DNA from 4 places in the Paenibacillus puldeungensis genome. Region 2 is predicted to be linked to each of the others. Evidence: predicted binding sites of a transcription regulator. Region 2 holds the regulator's gene; each other region holds the start of a gene.
What was found. The regulator Rex, encoded in region 2, represses fermentation and respiration genes when NADH is low (regulators of the CRP and FNR family bind a similar motif). The targets are predictions, from matches to a motif close to TTGTGAAATATTTCACAA.
Positions count from the first base shown of each region.

Region 1 (3,724 bases), on a different contig from region 2:
GTGGGTATAATTGCCTAAAAAAGGAATATACTAATTAGCGGCTGCCGCCAAGGTAGCCGTTTTTCTTTAGATGAAAAAGTGACATGATAAGAAGGTTACCCCCTGTACTTCGCATATATAAATGTGTTATTATGAAATATACTAACTAAAGGTAAGTTTTTTTACTAGAGGCTTTTACATTAACGAGGTGAAATTTATGGATGAGCATTCTCATGCGATGTGTCCGCGATTTGAATCGGCTTTTTCATTACTGGGTAAACGATGGAACGGTCTGATCATTCAAACATTGATGAGTGGACCGAAGCGATTCAAGGATATATCCAATCAGATTCCTTCCATGAGCGATAAAATGTTATCCGAGCGGATGAAGGACTTGGAATGTGAAGGTGTTTTAATCCGCCACGTTTATCCTGAGACTCCGGTCCGGATCGAATATGAACTGACCGACAAAGGTCGTGCACTTCGTCCGGTAATGGAGCAGGTTCAATTCTGGGCCGAGCAATGGATTAAGTAAAGGGACGTGCCGTTTTCGGGGACGGAGACGGCATGAATAAAAAAATCGAAAGTGGGTGTACTTGTGGCTGAAATCATTGTAATCGGAGCAGGGCCAGCAGGAGCTAGCGCAGCATTGTTTCTGGCCAAGGCGGGAAAGGAAACCCTTGTTCTGGACAGCAATGCCAGCATGACGAAGCGGGCATGGATAGAGAACCATTATGGCGCTAAGGACATTTCGGGACCGGATTTATTGAAAATTGGTCGGGAACAAGCGGAAAAATTCGGAGCTAAATTTATTGAAGAAAAAGTAACGGTTATCGACACCAACGGCGGATCGAAAGTTACGGTGAAGACGGAATCCGGCCGCAGCTATGAAGCATCCCATATTATCCTCGCGACTGGAGCAATCACAGAACTTGCAAACGCTACCGGAATTGAATTGAAGGAAGGCCGTGAGCCTCGAATCAAGACAGTCATCGCTACGGATGGTAACGGACGAACGAACATTCCACGGATTTGGGCCGCAGGAACGGTCGCCGGCGTCAGTGTTCATACAATTATTACAGCCGGAGACGGTGCTAAAGTTGCTATAGAATTAATCAGTGAACTGAACGGCGAACGCTATGTCGATCATGACGTACTTAAATAGTTGTGATTTGTATAGGTAAGTCATGGAGGTCTCTCTAGAGAGGCCTCCTTTTGCTGAATGAAATATGTTAATATTGGAAAAATGGTAGTGGGGGAAGAATTCCCTGTTTGTTAGAAAGGCGGTGCACTCGGATGCGTAGAAGAGTACGATGGATCATTTGCTTAGCAGCCCTGTTAGCTCTATTTGCAGCAGCCTGCGCTCCGGACCGAACGATTGAAAAACCCGCCCTCCCGGAAACGGTGAAGACTGAAAAACAGCCGCCAACCATTACGCTCAACATTGACGGCAGTACATATATTCCTGATGTGACACGAAGCCTCCATTTCGATTATATGAAAGGCATCATTTTGCGTCAGGCCTTGGAAAGCAGCGGAATTGTCCAGTTTTCAGAGGACAGGAAATCCATTCTTTCGGTCGGTGACGTTTCGCTCGACTCCACGTTGGAATGGGGAGTTAGGCTGAATGATAAGGACCTTCCTCCCTCAGCATGGGACAACCCGCTTCAAGCAGGCGATGTCATTTTCGTATATGTTAAAACGGTGGGCAGCTACGCAACGATTCCACAGCAGGCCTCGCTGCTTCTTAGCATCAATGGGGGAAGCTCCAAGCCTGGGCTAAGACGTATTTATGTCAACAAATATGAGGATAATACGACGGTCCGTGACTTGCTGAAACGAAGTGGCGTCGTGAAATTTAATGTTAACAATACGCTCATTGTTTCCGTCAACGGGTATGTCCCGGAACAATCAGAGAAATGGACGCTGAAGGTGAACCGGAAGCAGCTGATAGATGGCGGGATGGATATGAGACTGAAACCGCAAGACGGTGTAGAGTTAATGCTGGTCAATAAATAAAAGGATGTTAAGTAAATCCGCATCTCCTGTAAAAGGGGGGGCGGATTTTTTCAATAAGTTTCATGAAATAATTATGACAATTTATTGTGATAAGTTTCACATTTAAAGTGAATGGAATCACAAAGTACCTTCAATTTGAAATGTATACTTTCGACATAAAAGGTTGTTGCACTAGGGTGACTAAAGCAGTCCTAACAGTCCTATTATGGAGGAGGCAATTCTAAACATGGGAACAGATAGAGAAAAATTAGTAGTGATCGGCAATGGGATGGCGGGAATCAGTGCGGTTGAACAAATTTTGAAGCTGACTTCGAAATTCGATATTACAGTGTTTGGGAGCGAACCTCATCCGAACTACAATCGGATTATGCTTTCCTATGTTCTTGAAGGCAGTAAAACGATGGATGACATCATCCTGAACGATTTGAACTGGTACCGGGATAACGGAATTACACTTCACACAGGCACAACCGTTGTGCGGATTGAGGAAGAGACCAAGGAAGTCGTGGCCGAGAACGGGCTGCGGGTACCTTATGACAAAATATTGATTGCAACCGGCTCCAATTCCTTTATACTGCCGATTCCCGGCAGCGATAAAGAAGGAGTCGTCGGCTTCCGCGATATCGCAGACTGTCATCAAATGCTGGAAGCGGCGAAAACTTACCGCAAAGCTGCTGTAATTGGCGGTGGTTTGTTGGGCTTAGAAGCTGCAAAGGGTCTTGTGCAACTAGGCATGGAAGTTACCGTCGTGCACTTGATGGAGGATTTAATGGAGCGTCAACTCGACCATCAAGCGGCTTTAATGCTTAAGTCGGAGCTAGAGCGTCAGGGCATTAAATTCAAAATGGGCGCTCAAACGACAGAACTGCTGGGGGACAAACGTGTTAGTGGACTTCAGTTTGCCGATGGCACTGAGCTGGAAGCGGAATTTGTCGTCATGGCTGTTGGGATTAAGCCGAACATAGCCGTGGCGAAAGCGAGCGGCATCGAAACAGGTCGAGGGATCGTCGTGAACGATTATTTGCAAACCTCAATGGAGGGCGTGTATTCGGTTGGGGAGTGTACTGAGCATCGAGGTATCTGTTATGGACTCGTAGCCCCGCTCTTTGAGCAAGGGATCGTTATGGCGAAGCATATCAGTGGTGTGGAAACTGCGCCATATGCAGGTTCGGTCGTTTCGACCAAGCTGAAAATTTCCGGGGTAGACGTGTTCTCCACCGGGGAATTCATCGACGGGCCGGAGCATACGGTCATTTCGAGCAAAGATGAATGGAAACGTACCTATAAAAAAATATTGCTAAAAGACAACGCTCTGATTGGCGCCGTATTGTTTGGCGACATCGATGACTCAGCCGAGCTGCAGAAGCTGATCAAGCAAAACGCCGAAATGACGGATGAACTGCATGCTTCCTTAATGGGAGGAGGCTGCTGCGGCAGCGGTGAGAAAAAGACGAAATCGGTAGAAACGATGTCGGATGAAGAAATTGTATGCGGCTGTAACGGCGTCACTAAAGGAACGATCGTAGACGTCATTACGAATCAGGGCTTGACGACCGTCGATGAGATCAAGGCTTGTACGGGTGCTACCCGATCCTGTGGCGGATGTAAGCCTGTAGTTGAACAAATTTTGCAATACGTACTCGGCGATGGCTTTACTTCGGCGGCGAAACAGGGCATTTGCGGCTGTACGACGCTGAGTCGGGACGAGATCGTAGCTGAGATCAAG
Region 1 covers NZ_JBHTLM010000004.1:202,678-206,401, forward strand. Annotated here, with positions in the region: gene ACFQ3W_RS07820 (winged helix-turn-helix transcriptional regulator) at 197-514, shown strand; gene ACFQ3W_RS07825 (FAD-dependent oxidoreductase) at 578-1,144, shown strand; gene ACFQ3W_RS07830 (hypothetical protein) at 1,276-1,998, shown strand; gene nirB (nitrite reductase large subunit NirB) at 2,225-3,724, shown strand, end outside.
Region 1: nirB (nitrite reductase large subunit NirB) is a predicted target of Rex. The motif match lies at 2,083-2,100, and genes of this name have one in related genera.

Region 2 (3,724 bases):
ACATTCAGGCAGGTCATCAACTGCTTCCGGGCTATGAGCGTCTGGTCATCGATGAAGCACATCACCTGGAGGATGTGGCGGGCAAACATTTAGGGATTAATATGAAGTATTTTACAGTCATTCACACCTTAACCCGCCTATTCAAAGATAGTAAGACAGGCCAGTTTCCGAATTTGCGTATCCAGTTGCAAAGCTCGGTAAACGAAAAGTCGGCTGAGTGGTGCTCCGTTATTGACAGCTTTTATCCTACGCTTGTAGATGTGAAAGAGACCTGGGACAAGCTAAACGAGTTGCTGTTCACGCTTATGCCGGAACGCAGTGATGCTGCGCCTGGAGATCCTGGTCAATTCGTTTTTCGGCTGCTGCCGCATAAGAAGCCGAAGGATTGGGACACGCTGGCTGCGCTGGAGAACCAAATTTATGTCTCGCTTGGGGACGTGCTGCGCAAAGGAGAACGCCTGCTCAGTCAAATCAGGGAAGAGCAGGACGATATCGGATCGGAAAGCTTGCTGACCGACATCAGCGGTTTGCTTAAGGACTTGGGAACCGAACGCGAGGCGTTGCGCTTCTTCATGAAATTAGATGGCGAAGATACCGTCTATTGGATGGAGGGTAACGGAAACTATCGCAGCCGGTCTTTGCAAATGTATGCTGTTCCCATTGATGTGAGCGCCCAACTGAAGGAGTATTTTTTCGACAGTAAGAAAAGCGTGGTCATGACCTCGGCAACTTTATCGGTTGACAAATCGTTTCAGTACATGATCGAGCAATTGGGGCTGCAGGAAGCGGCCTCCGAGGATCGGTTGATCACCTCGATGCTGCCGTCACCGTTTAACTACCGGGATCAGGCATTGCTGGTCATTCCGAGGGATTTTCCTAGCGTCAAAGGAAGCGTTGGTGATGATCACTTCGTCACCACGCTGGTTCGGTCGTTGGCGGATACAGCCATCGCCACGAAGGGACGCATGCTCGTACTGTTTACGTCTTACCGCATGCTCCGCCAGGTTTACGACCCACTAAAGGAGCTGCTGTCCGCGGAAGGGATCACCGTCATAGGACAAGGCATGGACAGCGGCAGCCGTACGAAGCTGACCCGTCGGTTTCAGGGACAGGATGCTTCGGTATTGCTCGGAACGAGCAGCTTCTGGGAAGGAGTAGATATTCCCGGTGAGGCTTTAACGAGCTTAGCGATTGTACGTCTACCTTTTCAGCCGCCGAATCATCCACTTGTGGAGGCAAAGAGCGAACGGCTGCAGAAGGAGAAGAAAAATCCTTTTATGAAGCTGTCAGTGCCTCAGGCTGTCATTCGTTTTAAGCAAGGATTTGGACGACTCGTCCGTACCTCACAGGATCGGGGAATCGTGATCGTGTATGATACGCGCATCTTGGAATCATATTACGGAAAATATTTTCTATACTCTTTGCCAGGTCCGAAGATGGAGCATATGCCGCTTGGTCAAATGGTTCCACGCATATCGGAATGGTTGAATCCTGAGGAACAATCATAGTCCTCAATCTTGCGCCAGAATAGGGGGAAACAAAGTATGAAATCAGAAAAAATTTCGGATGCTGTCGTTCGCAGATTGCCGGTATACCTGCGTTTTCTGAATGAACTGAGCCGCCGCGAGGTACCTACGGTTTCTTCGCAAGAACTTGGCCAGAAGCTGGACCTCAATCCGGCGCAAATTCGTAAGGATCTCGCTTATTTCGGCGATTTCGGGCGAAAAGGCATTGGATACGATGTCGCTTATCTGATCGAGAAAATTCAAGAAATTTTGAATTTAGACCAGCAAATCAATGTTGCTTTGGTGGGTGCTGGTAATCTTGGTCAAGCACTATCTAACTATAATGCATACTTAAAAGATAACATGAAGATCGTGGCCGTTTTTGACGCTTCGCCTGAGAAGATCGGCAAGCAAATTAACAATATTACGATTCAGCCCATCGATGATCTAGGCGACATGGTCAAGGCTAATAACATCCGCATCGGAATTATTACAGTCCCGGATTTTGAGGCTCAACGCGTTGCTGATCAATTGGTTGAGGCTGGAATTAGAGCTATCTTGAATTTTGCACCGACGGTATTAAAGGTTCCGCCGGAAGTTCGAATCCATGCGGCTGACTTTACAACGGATTTGTTAAGCTTGGCTTATTATTTGGAGGATGGAAAGGAACCGGTAAGTTATGAGTCGTAAGTGGTTGATTAAGAATGGTACGTTTGCCGTGTTAAAGGAAGATTGTACCATCGTTCGCGGATATATGCTTGTGGAAGGGGATACGATCACTTACATTGGTGAACAGCGCCCGGAAGGCGTAGAAGGGGCCGAAACATTTGATGGCAAAGGATTGCTGTTCCTGCCTGGGCTCGTAAATACGCATGGCCATGCGGCGATGTCTCTTCTTCGTGGATACGGAGATGATATGGTGCTTCAAAATTGGCTGCAGGAAAAGATGTGGCCGATGGAAGCCAAGTTTACGGGGGCAGATGTTTATGCCGGAACAGCATTGTCCGTACTGGAAATGCTCAAAGGCGGAACAACGACGTTCCTCGACATGTATGACCATATGGACCAAGTGGCTAAGGTCGTTGAAGAATCGGGGATTCGCGCCGTATTGACGCGAGGGGTGATCGGCCTTTGTCCTCCTGAAGTTCAGGATCAGAAGCTGCAGGAGGCTATCCGTTTCGCCCGCGATTGGCACGGTAAAGCGGATGGACGGATCACGACTATGATCTCGCCGCACGCTCCTTACACCTGCCCGCCTGACTACATCGAGAAATTTGTTCAGGTGGCACATGATCTGGATCTTCCAATGCATACGCATATGTCGGAGACGCTTGCGGAAGTAGAGCAGAATGTCAAGGACTATGGGGCTCGGCCTGTAGAGCATCTGCGCAAACTTGGGATGTTCTCGCGTCCAACTTTGCTGGCGCACGCCGTGCATTTGACGGACGAGGAAATTTACGTGTTAGCTGCACATCATGTTGCCGTCTCGCATAATCCGGGTAGCAACCTGAAACTGGCCAGCGGTGTGGCTCGTGTTCCGGAGCTATTAAGCAAAGGGGTCGTTGTTTCACTGGGCACGGATGGCGCTGCGAGCAACAACAATCTCGACATGTTTGAGGAGATCAGGTTGGCTGCTCTGATTCATAAGGGTGTTTCCGGCGATCCTACCGCAGTTCCAGCATTAGAAGCTCTCAAAATGGGAACGGAGTATGGAGCGAAATCGCTCTTCATGCAAAACACAGGCAGGCTGGCTGCTGGGATGAAGGCGGATTTCATCGCGCTGAATACGGAGCAAGCTCATTTTCTGCCGAAAACGGACTACATTTCCCATGTCGTTTATTCCGCTGGTCCGAAGGATGTCGAGCATGTATGGATTAACGGCAAGCAGGTGGTTAAACACGGGGCCTGCCTCACGCTGGATGAAGAGAAGGTTCGCTTCGAGGCTCAGGCAGCATTTGAAGGTCTGCTAGCTCGCTAGATTACAGTTGGCAGTATCCGCAGCTTCAATCTGGCGGGTTCGACTGCCTACTTCGGAGAAAGGAAGAGAAGGTTGAGAAAGAGAACCAAATGGCTCCTGCTCTCCCTCCTGATCCTGCTGCTCGTGCTCTTTGGACTTCACCGCTTTTATATTTACGTTAATCAGGATTATTGGAATGGTGAGTCGGCAGCCATTCAGCAGGCAAAGCAGGAGTCGGGTCTGGTGGAAAGCGATCAAGTAT
Region 2 covers NZ_JBHTLM010000020.1:30,384-34,107, forward strand. Annotated here, with positions in the region: gene dinG (ATP-dependent DNA helicase DinG) at 1-1,508, shown strand, start outside; gene ACFQ3W_RS21040 (redox-sensing transcriptional repressor Rex) at 1,518-2,195, shown strand; gene ACFQ3W_RS21045 (amidohydrolase) at 2,185-3,483, shown strand; gene ACFQ3W_RS21050 (cell wall elongation regulator TseB-like domain-containing protein) at 3,556-3,724, shown strand, end outside.

Region 3 (3,724 bases), on a different contig from region 2:
GATTTCCGTCGATGGGGTGATCGGGAAATAGCCCATGATATGATAATTGATTTGCGTCGCCGCCATGGCTGCCGCCTCATTACCCGATTCAAAGGCCGTTACCTGCTCGGCCAGCGCTAATTTGTTAGCATTTTCTTCCGCAATAGACATGTTGAAAAATCCTCCTTCCGTTAGTTAAAAACGTGGGCAACACGATGGCTATCAGCGTATCCCGCCTCTTCACGACGCACGGTCAGCGATCCGGTCGGGCAGATTTCCACGCATTTCAGACAGCCTTTGCAATATTGGTAATCGATCCCTCGCAAAAACATCTGCGGCCGGCCCTTCTTGTCCTCCCCGGATTCCCAAACAAAGCATAGATCCGGGCAAACCGCGTCGCAGTTGGCGCAATCAATACAGGTGTCCAGATTCAACTCCGGCAAAAAGCCTTGACGCGAGCCGCTCAAATCCTTGAGCACGCTGTTGCCTTGGGTCCGGATAATCCCGCCAAGCGGCTGGGTTTCATACCCGAGCAGCGGCTGCGGCCGTTCAAAGCGGATGCCGGTCGCCCCCTTTGGAGCCTCAATGGTCTGAAAACGAACCTCTTGATATCCCCGGTCAAACGTGCGTATATTGGGCTCAACCAAGTGCGGGTATTTCTTATGGAACGTATGCCGGATGACTTCACGCATGGAATCCGGGTCCATGAAATCGCAGATCCGGAAAAGAGCGCCAAGCATAGAGGTATTCACCTTGGTATGCTCGTCGATGGCAATCCCCATCGCGTCGATAACGGCTAGCGTTCCATAGGGGAAATTCAAGTCCTTCCGAATCTCCTCGAAGCTGCGGGTCGAATTCACCAGCAAAATGCCATCCGGCTTGAGTCCGCTTAGTACATTTACCGTTTTGTACAGCGCTTCATGGAACAGTCCGATGACATTAGGCTCTTCGATCGGGCTGTGATCACGAATATCTACATCAGGCTCGCAAAATCGGACAAAGCTTTTTACTGGCGAACCCTTCTTTTCGGAACCATAGGAGGAAAAACACGAACCATTTAAACCAAGCCCCAGCACCCCGGACTCCGCCAGCATTTTGCCGGCCAGGTTAGCCCCCATGCCGCCGATCGACTCCAGGCGGATTTCGAAAAAGCCAAGCTCATTCTTTTTGGTCAATATGCTCATTCGTTATGTCTCCTTTGCTATATTACTTGTGAATTTTTTCACTATTTTCGCAATTCAAATGAAGCTGCCAGCAGTTTGCTGTCTCAACGATTTCAGGCTATCCCCCCTCCCCATATCCACGGAAAAGCCGGCGGATTGAATGCGCAGCTCCAAGCAGTGCCTGCACTGCGCGGACTCTTCCCCTAAGCAAATCTTGTTGTTATATAAAGCGTATTTTTTTCGGACACTCACAGGCGATAAATTGGGCATGACCACATTGGCTCCGGCTTGCAATGCCAGTTCCCTCCCTTCGCCATCAAGGCTGCCTATCGCCGTGGTCGCCGGAATCAGCGCATCCGGAACGAACAAGCGGGCGAGTGCGATCATCACTAACGTATCGCCCACCGTACCGGGCTTTGCCGATCTCAGCGGAGTGTGGTCATGCGGAATAAACGGACCGATGCCGATCATATCCGGGTTTAACGCTTTTAAATAAAGTAAATCGTCAGCCAAATCCTCTGCGGTTTGTCCGGGCAAACCTACCATAAAGCCGGCACCTATCTGGTAGCCGATCTCCTTCAACATTCTCAGGCAGGTTCGCCGGTTATCATAGGACATACTCGGGTGCAAGGCCTCGTACAACTCACGGGAAGCGGTTTCATGACGCATTAAAAAACGGTCTGCTCCCGCTGCATAAAGTCTTCTATACGTGTCCTCGCCCCGCTCGCCGATCGACAAGGTCACTGCCGAATGCGGAAACTCCGCTTTAATGGCCTGAACGAGGTGGGTAAGCATATCCTCCGTATACCAGAAGTCCTCACCGCTTTGGAGGACGAACGTGCGAAACCCGAGCCTATACCCTTCGCGGCAACACTCCAGAATCTGCTCGGGGTTTAGCCTGTAGCGCTCAGCATCCCGGTTGCTTGCGCGAAGCCCACAGTACAGGCAATCCTGCCTGCAGAAGCTTGAGAACTCGATCAGACCTCGCAAATAGACCTTGTCCCCGTATTTTTGCAGGCGTCTTTTATGAGAAAACCGAAAAAGCTCGTTTCTTGACTCGGGATCGAGATGCTGCAGAAAATAGACAATCTCATCTTTGGATAACTCTCCCCGGGCATACAGTTTGTGAATAAACTGTTTCATCCGCGATCCGTCCCTTTTTGTCTATATAAGTGAAACTAATGATTGTACAGATACAGGCTGCCAGGTGTAACGTTTTGCTAATTGTGAATATTTTCACTTATAGACTATGTGAAATAACAACGTCTGGTACATAATATCTATGCTAATTACGTGAATTATTTCACTAACTTTCCATTAATGAAAAGATCCTTCGCCATGATTATAGCTATGATGCATAACCACTTAAGAACTGAATGTTTGAATGTTGAAAGCCTGATAAAGATAACTTCGATTTTATTGTGAAAAATTTCACTAAAATATCACTCAAAAGCGCCTTCCTTTAAGTGCCGTTCTGCTGGAAACGTTCAACAATCTTGGAGTAGGGTTTAAAAAAAGATGAGTAAATCAGAGGTGTGATCTTAGAGGCCGAAAAATAACAATATATTATTCGGGTAAAATCATGCTGTCAACACAGGTGACATACGTTGTAACAGCAACGAGGTTATGTACCTCTATATTACCATGATTTATTAATTTGGGTAGGGGGTATTTGGGATATCCTAACTTTTTTCTGAGAAACCTGTTTCTTCATCTCTCATAACTATAACTGTACAGATGAGATATATGAGAGGAAATACGACAAAGATGGGCAGCTGAAGCAGGTCGCATCGCACTGAAAACGTAATCAAAACACTGGTAACCCCGTTGACTTGCACGAACGGCATATATGCAGTAGATGCAAATAGTACATCTATTCTGACGTTTCTCTCTCCTTATTCCGATTTAGTTGCAAAACGTACATTTAAAGCAGGGCTTTGTCCGGTTTCCTGATCATTTCCGCCCATTTAGCTGCACTTTTTGCATCTACTTTCTCTTACTCATCAAAAAGTGAAAAAATAGATGCACCAAATACAATTACTTCCTAGTGCTAAGGTGGCACTACCCGATATCGGCCATATTCACATCGAAAAAAAGGGCACCACTTCATCACAGTTTATATAAAAGCAAAAAGCATGTCCCGACAATCGGGACATGCTCGTAGTCTCTCGCTTCTTAGGACCAATCCAGTCCAGTATCCTTCGCGATCGGCTCTTCCTTCACCAAGGTATACAGGGTACCAGCTTCTTCCTTCCGAGTCGTCTCGGCCAGGCGTTCGACACGGACCGTGACCAGCTTCTGGCCGAATTGTACCGTGATTTCATCGCCTACCTTGACCGTACTGCTCGGTTTGGATTCACGCCCGTTAATCAGGACTCTACCTTGCTCGGAGACATCCTTGGCAACCGTGCGCCGCTTGATCAACCGTGACACCTTCAGGAATTTATCAAGACGCATTATTTTACAGCTTCTTTAAGTTTGTTGCCCGCTTTGAATGCAGGAACATTGGATGCAGGGATTTCGATCGTTTTACCGGTTTGCGGGTTGCGGCCCGTGCGACCGGAACGTTTGCGGGTTTCGAA
Region 3 covers NZ_JBHTLM010000028.1:2,194-5,917, reverse strand. Annotated here, with positions in the region: gene ACFQ3W_RS23745 (thiamine pyrophosphate-dependent enzyme) at 1-150, opposite strand, end outside; gene ACFQ3W_RS23740 (2-oxoacid:acceptor oxidoreductase family protein) at 171-1,163, opposite strand; gene hydE ([FeFe] hydrogenase H-cluster radical SAM maturase HydE) at 1,218-2,285, opposite strand; gene ACFQ3W_RS23730 (RNA-binding S4 domain-containing protein) at 3,318-3,599, opposite strand; gene ACFQ3W_RS23725 (HU family DNA-binding protein) at 3,599-3,724, opposite strand, start outside.
Region 3: hydE ([FeFe] hydrogenase H-cluster radical SAM maturase HydE) is a predicted target of Rex. The motif match lies at 2,562-2,579, and genes of this name have one in related genera.

Region 4 (3,724 bases), on a different contig from region 2:
TGGTGCTTGTATGCCTTTATCGCAAGCGGATATGAGCATAGCGTAGCTAATATGACACTGCTCAGTGTGTCTTTATTATTACCTAACCACCCGGATACGATTACATTAGGCGGTTGGCTGCACAACATGATTCCGGTTACTCTGGGTAACATTATCGGGGGAGCCGTATTTGTAGGGATGGCTTACTGGTTCATTTCGCCGGTACGCAAAAAGTCATAGCTCATTAGGTAAAATAAGGACACTAAAAAAGTGCGAGTTTGCAAAGGCGATTTTCACCTCTGCAGCTCGCACTTTTCGTTTTGCAACTTCAGCACAAAACAAATAACCTGAGGCAGACTCCTCAGGTTGAGTGGGATTACCGGATCCGTTTGGATTAGATCCGGCAAATTTCGTTTGGACACAGCTCGCAGTGGCAAATATCCTGCAGCATAACGAGATCTTTGATCACGATCATACCGTTTTCGTATTCAAGAGCGTCTTTTTTACGCAGATCGCTGAGCATCCGGTTGACGCTTTCGCGGGTTGCTCCGATCATATTGGATAAATCGGTATGGGTGATTTTTTTGTTGATCAAAATCGTGTCTCCATGCTGCTCGCCGTACGTATTGCTAAGACGAATGAGCGTCGAGCAGAGTGCGCCCGGTTTCCCATACATCATCAGGTCACGAAACTTCGTTTGGGTCAAGCGGTGATGAATGCCCATCCATTTCATGAAGTCAATCGCAAAATCACAGTGCTGACAGATCATGATTTCCAAGTCTTTTTGCTCGATAACGCCAATCTCACTATCCTCGATCACTTCGGCAGTAAAGCTATGCTTGGTGCTGAAGAATGGATCGGCTTGCCCAACCATATCCCCACGCCCATACATATAAAGGATCAATTCCTTGCCTTCATCTGTCGATTTCGTTAATTTTACACGTCCGCGTTTAATAAAAAACAGTTTATCGGAAAAATCACCTTCCCAGAACAAGTGCGTCCCCTCGGGATAAGCTTTGTCTTTCATTGTGACGAGAAGGCGATTAAAATTTTGCTCTGTGAAACAGCTGGTGTTGCCGCGGGGCAGGGTGGCATTGATTATTTCGCTCATTATGGATTTCCCCTTTGTACTCCAAATTTTTCTGAAAATTTTAAATTAATTATATAACGTTTAAAGCGATTTTTGGGAGCCGTAAAGACTAAAAAAGTGTCGAAATTTTAACATTGTGACTAAATTCACTTTATTATACCCCAAACTACGGTATTAGACACCCAGCGGAAATTTCGAAAATTGGGACGGTTTGCCACTTCTGATAAAAGTCCCAAGTCCCAAACAAGTTCAAATATGTAATGTAAAAAGTCCTAATATGTAAAGTATATATGAAAAGTCACTCATGGCAAGTGAAAACTTTCAATAATTTTATAGTACGTGAAAAATTTCACTATACAAACCGTGATCTATGTGATATGATCAAACCATAAAGAGAAGCAACAAGCTTCCTAAGGGAAAAAAGCCAAGTGAAATTTTTCACTATCAATTATCTAGCACCATGGTTGTTCCCTTAAATACTTAGGAGGATGAGAGAGATGGCCGTTAAGAACGAAGTGGCGACAAAAGCTCAGCCGAATGCACAGGACTACATTCAAACTCTGATTGACAAAGCTAAGAAAGCTTCTGAAGCATTTATGAGCATGGATCAGGAGCAAATCGATAAGATTGTGCAAGCGATGGCTTTGGCTGGACTCGACAAACACATGCATCTTGCAAAACTGGCTGTTGAAGAAACTGGACGCGGCGTGTACGAAGATAAGATTATCAAGAACATGTTTGCGACCGAATACATCTGGCACAGCATTAAGTATGACAAAACGGTAGGCGTAATTGAAGATAACGATTTTGATAGCTTCCAAAAAATCGCTGAACCTGTCGGAATTATTATGGGTATTACTCCGGTAACGAACCCAACGTCCACCACGATCTTCAAATCTCTGATTGCCATTAAAACTCGTAACCCGATTATTTTCGGTTTCCATCCATCCGCACAAGCTTGTAGTACGGAAGCCGCTAAAATTTTGCTCGAAGCAGCCGTGAAGCACGGAGCACCTGCTGACTGCATCCAATGGATCGAAAATCCTTCGATGGATCGCACGAACGGACTGATGAACCACCCTGATGTAGCTTGTATTCTTGCAACTGGTGGTTCCGCAATGGTTAAAGCAGCATACAGCTGCGGCAAACCGGCTCTCGGCGTAGGTCCTGGTAACGTACCTTGCTTCATTGAAAAGAGTGCTAACCTGGATCAAGCTGTCAACGATTTGATTCTCTCCAAAACGTTTGACAACGGTATGATCTGCGCTTCCGAGCAAGCGGTAATTATTGAAGAACCTGTCTTTGACCAAGTGAAAAAGAAAATGATTGCTAATGGCTGCTACTTTGTAAATAAAGAAGAAGCTGCAAAATTGACTGCTGGGGCAATCGTTGCTGATAAATGTGCAGTTAACCCTGCGATCGTAGGCCAACCTGCTACGAAAATCGCTGAAATGTGCGGTATCGACGTACCGGCCGGCACGAAAATTCTCGTTGCCGAAATCGACGGCGTAGGGCCGAAATTCCCACTCTCTGCAGAAAAACTGAGCCCGGTTCTGGCTTGCTTCAAAGTTAAAAATGCAGAACAAGGTATCGAACGCGCTCTGGAAGTTGTTAGATTCGGCGGTATGGGTCACTCCTCGGTTATCCATTCGGACAACGAAGAAATCATCCAAAAATTCTCTGAAAGTATGCCAACTTGCCGTATTCTGGTGAACCAACCTTCTTCGCAAGGCGGTATCGGTGACATTTACAACACGAACCTGCCATCGCTGACACTCGGCTGCGGATCGTACGGACGCAACTCGACTTCGTCGAACGTAACGGCTGTCAATCTGATCAACGTGAAAAGGGTGAATCGTCGTACCGTGAATATGCAATGGTTCAAAGTTCCTAGCAAAATTTATTTTGAGAAAAACTCGACCCAATACCTTGCTAAAATGCCGGACATCTCCCGCGTTATTATCGTAACTGACCCAATGATGGTTAAACTCGGATATGTGGCTAGAGTTGAGCACTATCTGCGTCAACGTCAAGTTCCAGTAGCGATCGAAATCTTCTCGGACGTTGAGCCAGATCCATCGACTACGACTGTAGAACGCGGTACGGAAATGATGGCTAAATTCCAGCCAGACTGCATCATCGCACTCGGTGGCGGTTCTGCAATGGACGCTGCGAAAGGGATGTGGCTGTTCTACGAATATCCTGAAGAAGACTTCTTCAACCTGAAACAAAAATTCATGGATATCCGTAAACGTCTTTACAAATACCCACGCCTGGGCCAAAAAACGAAATTCGTGGCTATCCCAACGACTTCGGGTACAGGTTCAGAAGTTACCTCGTTTGCGGTTATTACCGACAAACTGAACGGCAACACGAAATATCCTTTGGCTGACTATGAATTGACGCCGGATGTAGCGATCATCGACCCTGAGTTTGTATACAGCTTGCCAAAATCGGCTGTTGCCGATACCGGTATGGACGTATTGACTCACGCTATCGAAGCTTATGTTTCGGTACTGGCTAACGACTACACCGATGGCCTGGCGATCAAAGCGATTCAATTGGTATTCCAATACCTTGAAAAATCGGCTCTCGAAGGCGATAAACTGGCTCGTGAGAAAATGCATAACGCTTCGACGATTGCTGGTATGGCGT
Region 4 covers NZ_JBHTLM010000004.1:208,302-212,025, forward strand. Annotated here, with positions in the region: gene ACFQ3W_RS07845 (formate/nitrite transporter family protein) at 1-219, shown strand, start outside; gene ACFQ3W_RS07850 (Crp/Fnr family transcriptional regulator) at 374-1,090, opposite strand; gene adhE (bifunctional acetaldehyde-CoA/alcohol dehydrogenase) at 1,567-3,724, shown strand, end outside.
Region 4: adhE (bifunctional acetaldehyde-CoA/alcohol dehydrogenase) is a predicted target of Rex. The motif match lies at 1,407-1,424, and genes of this name have one in related genera.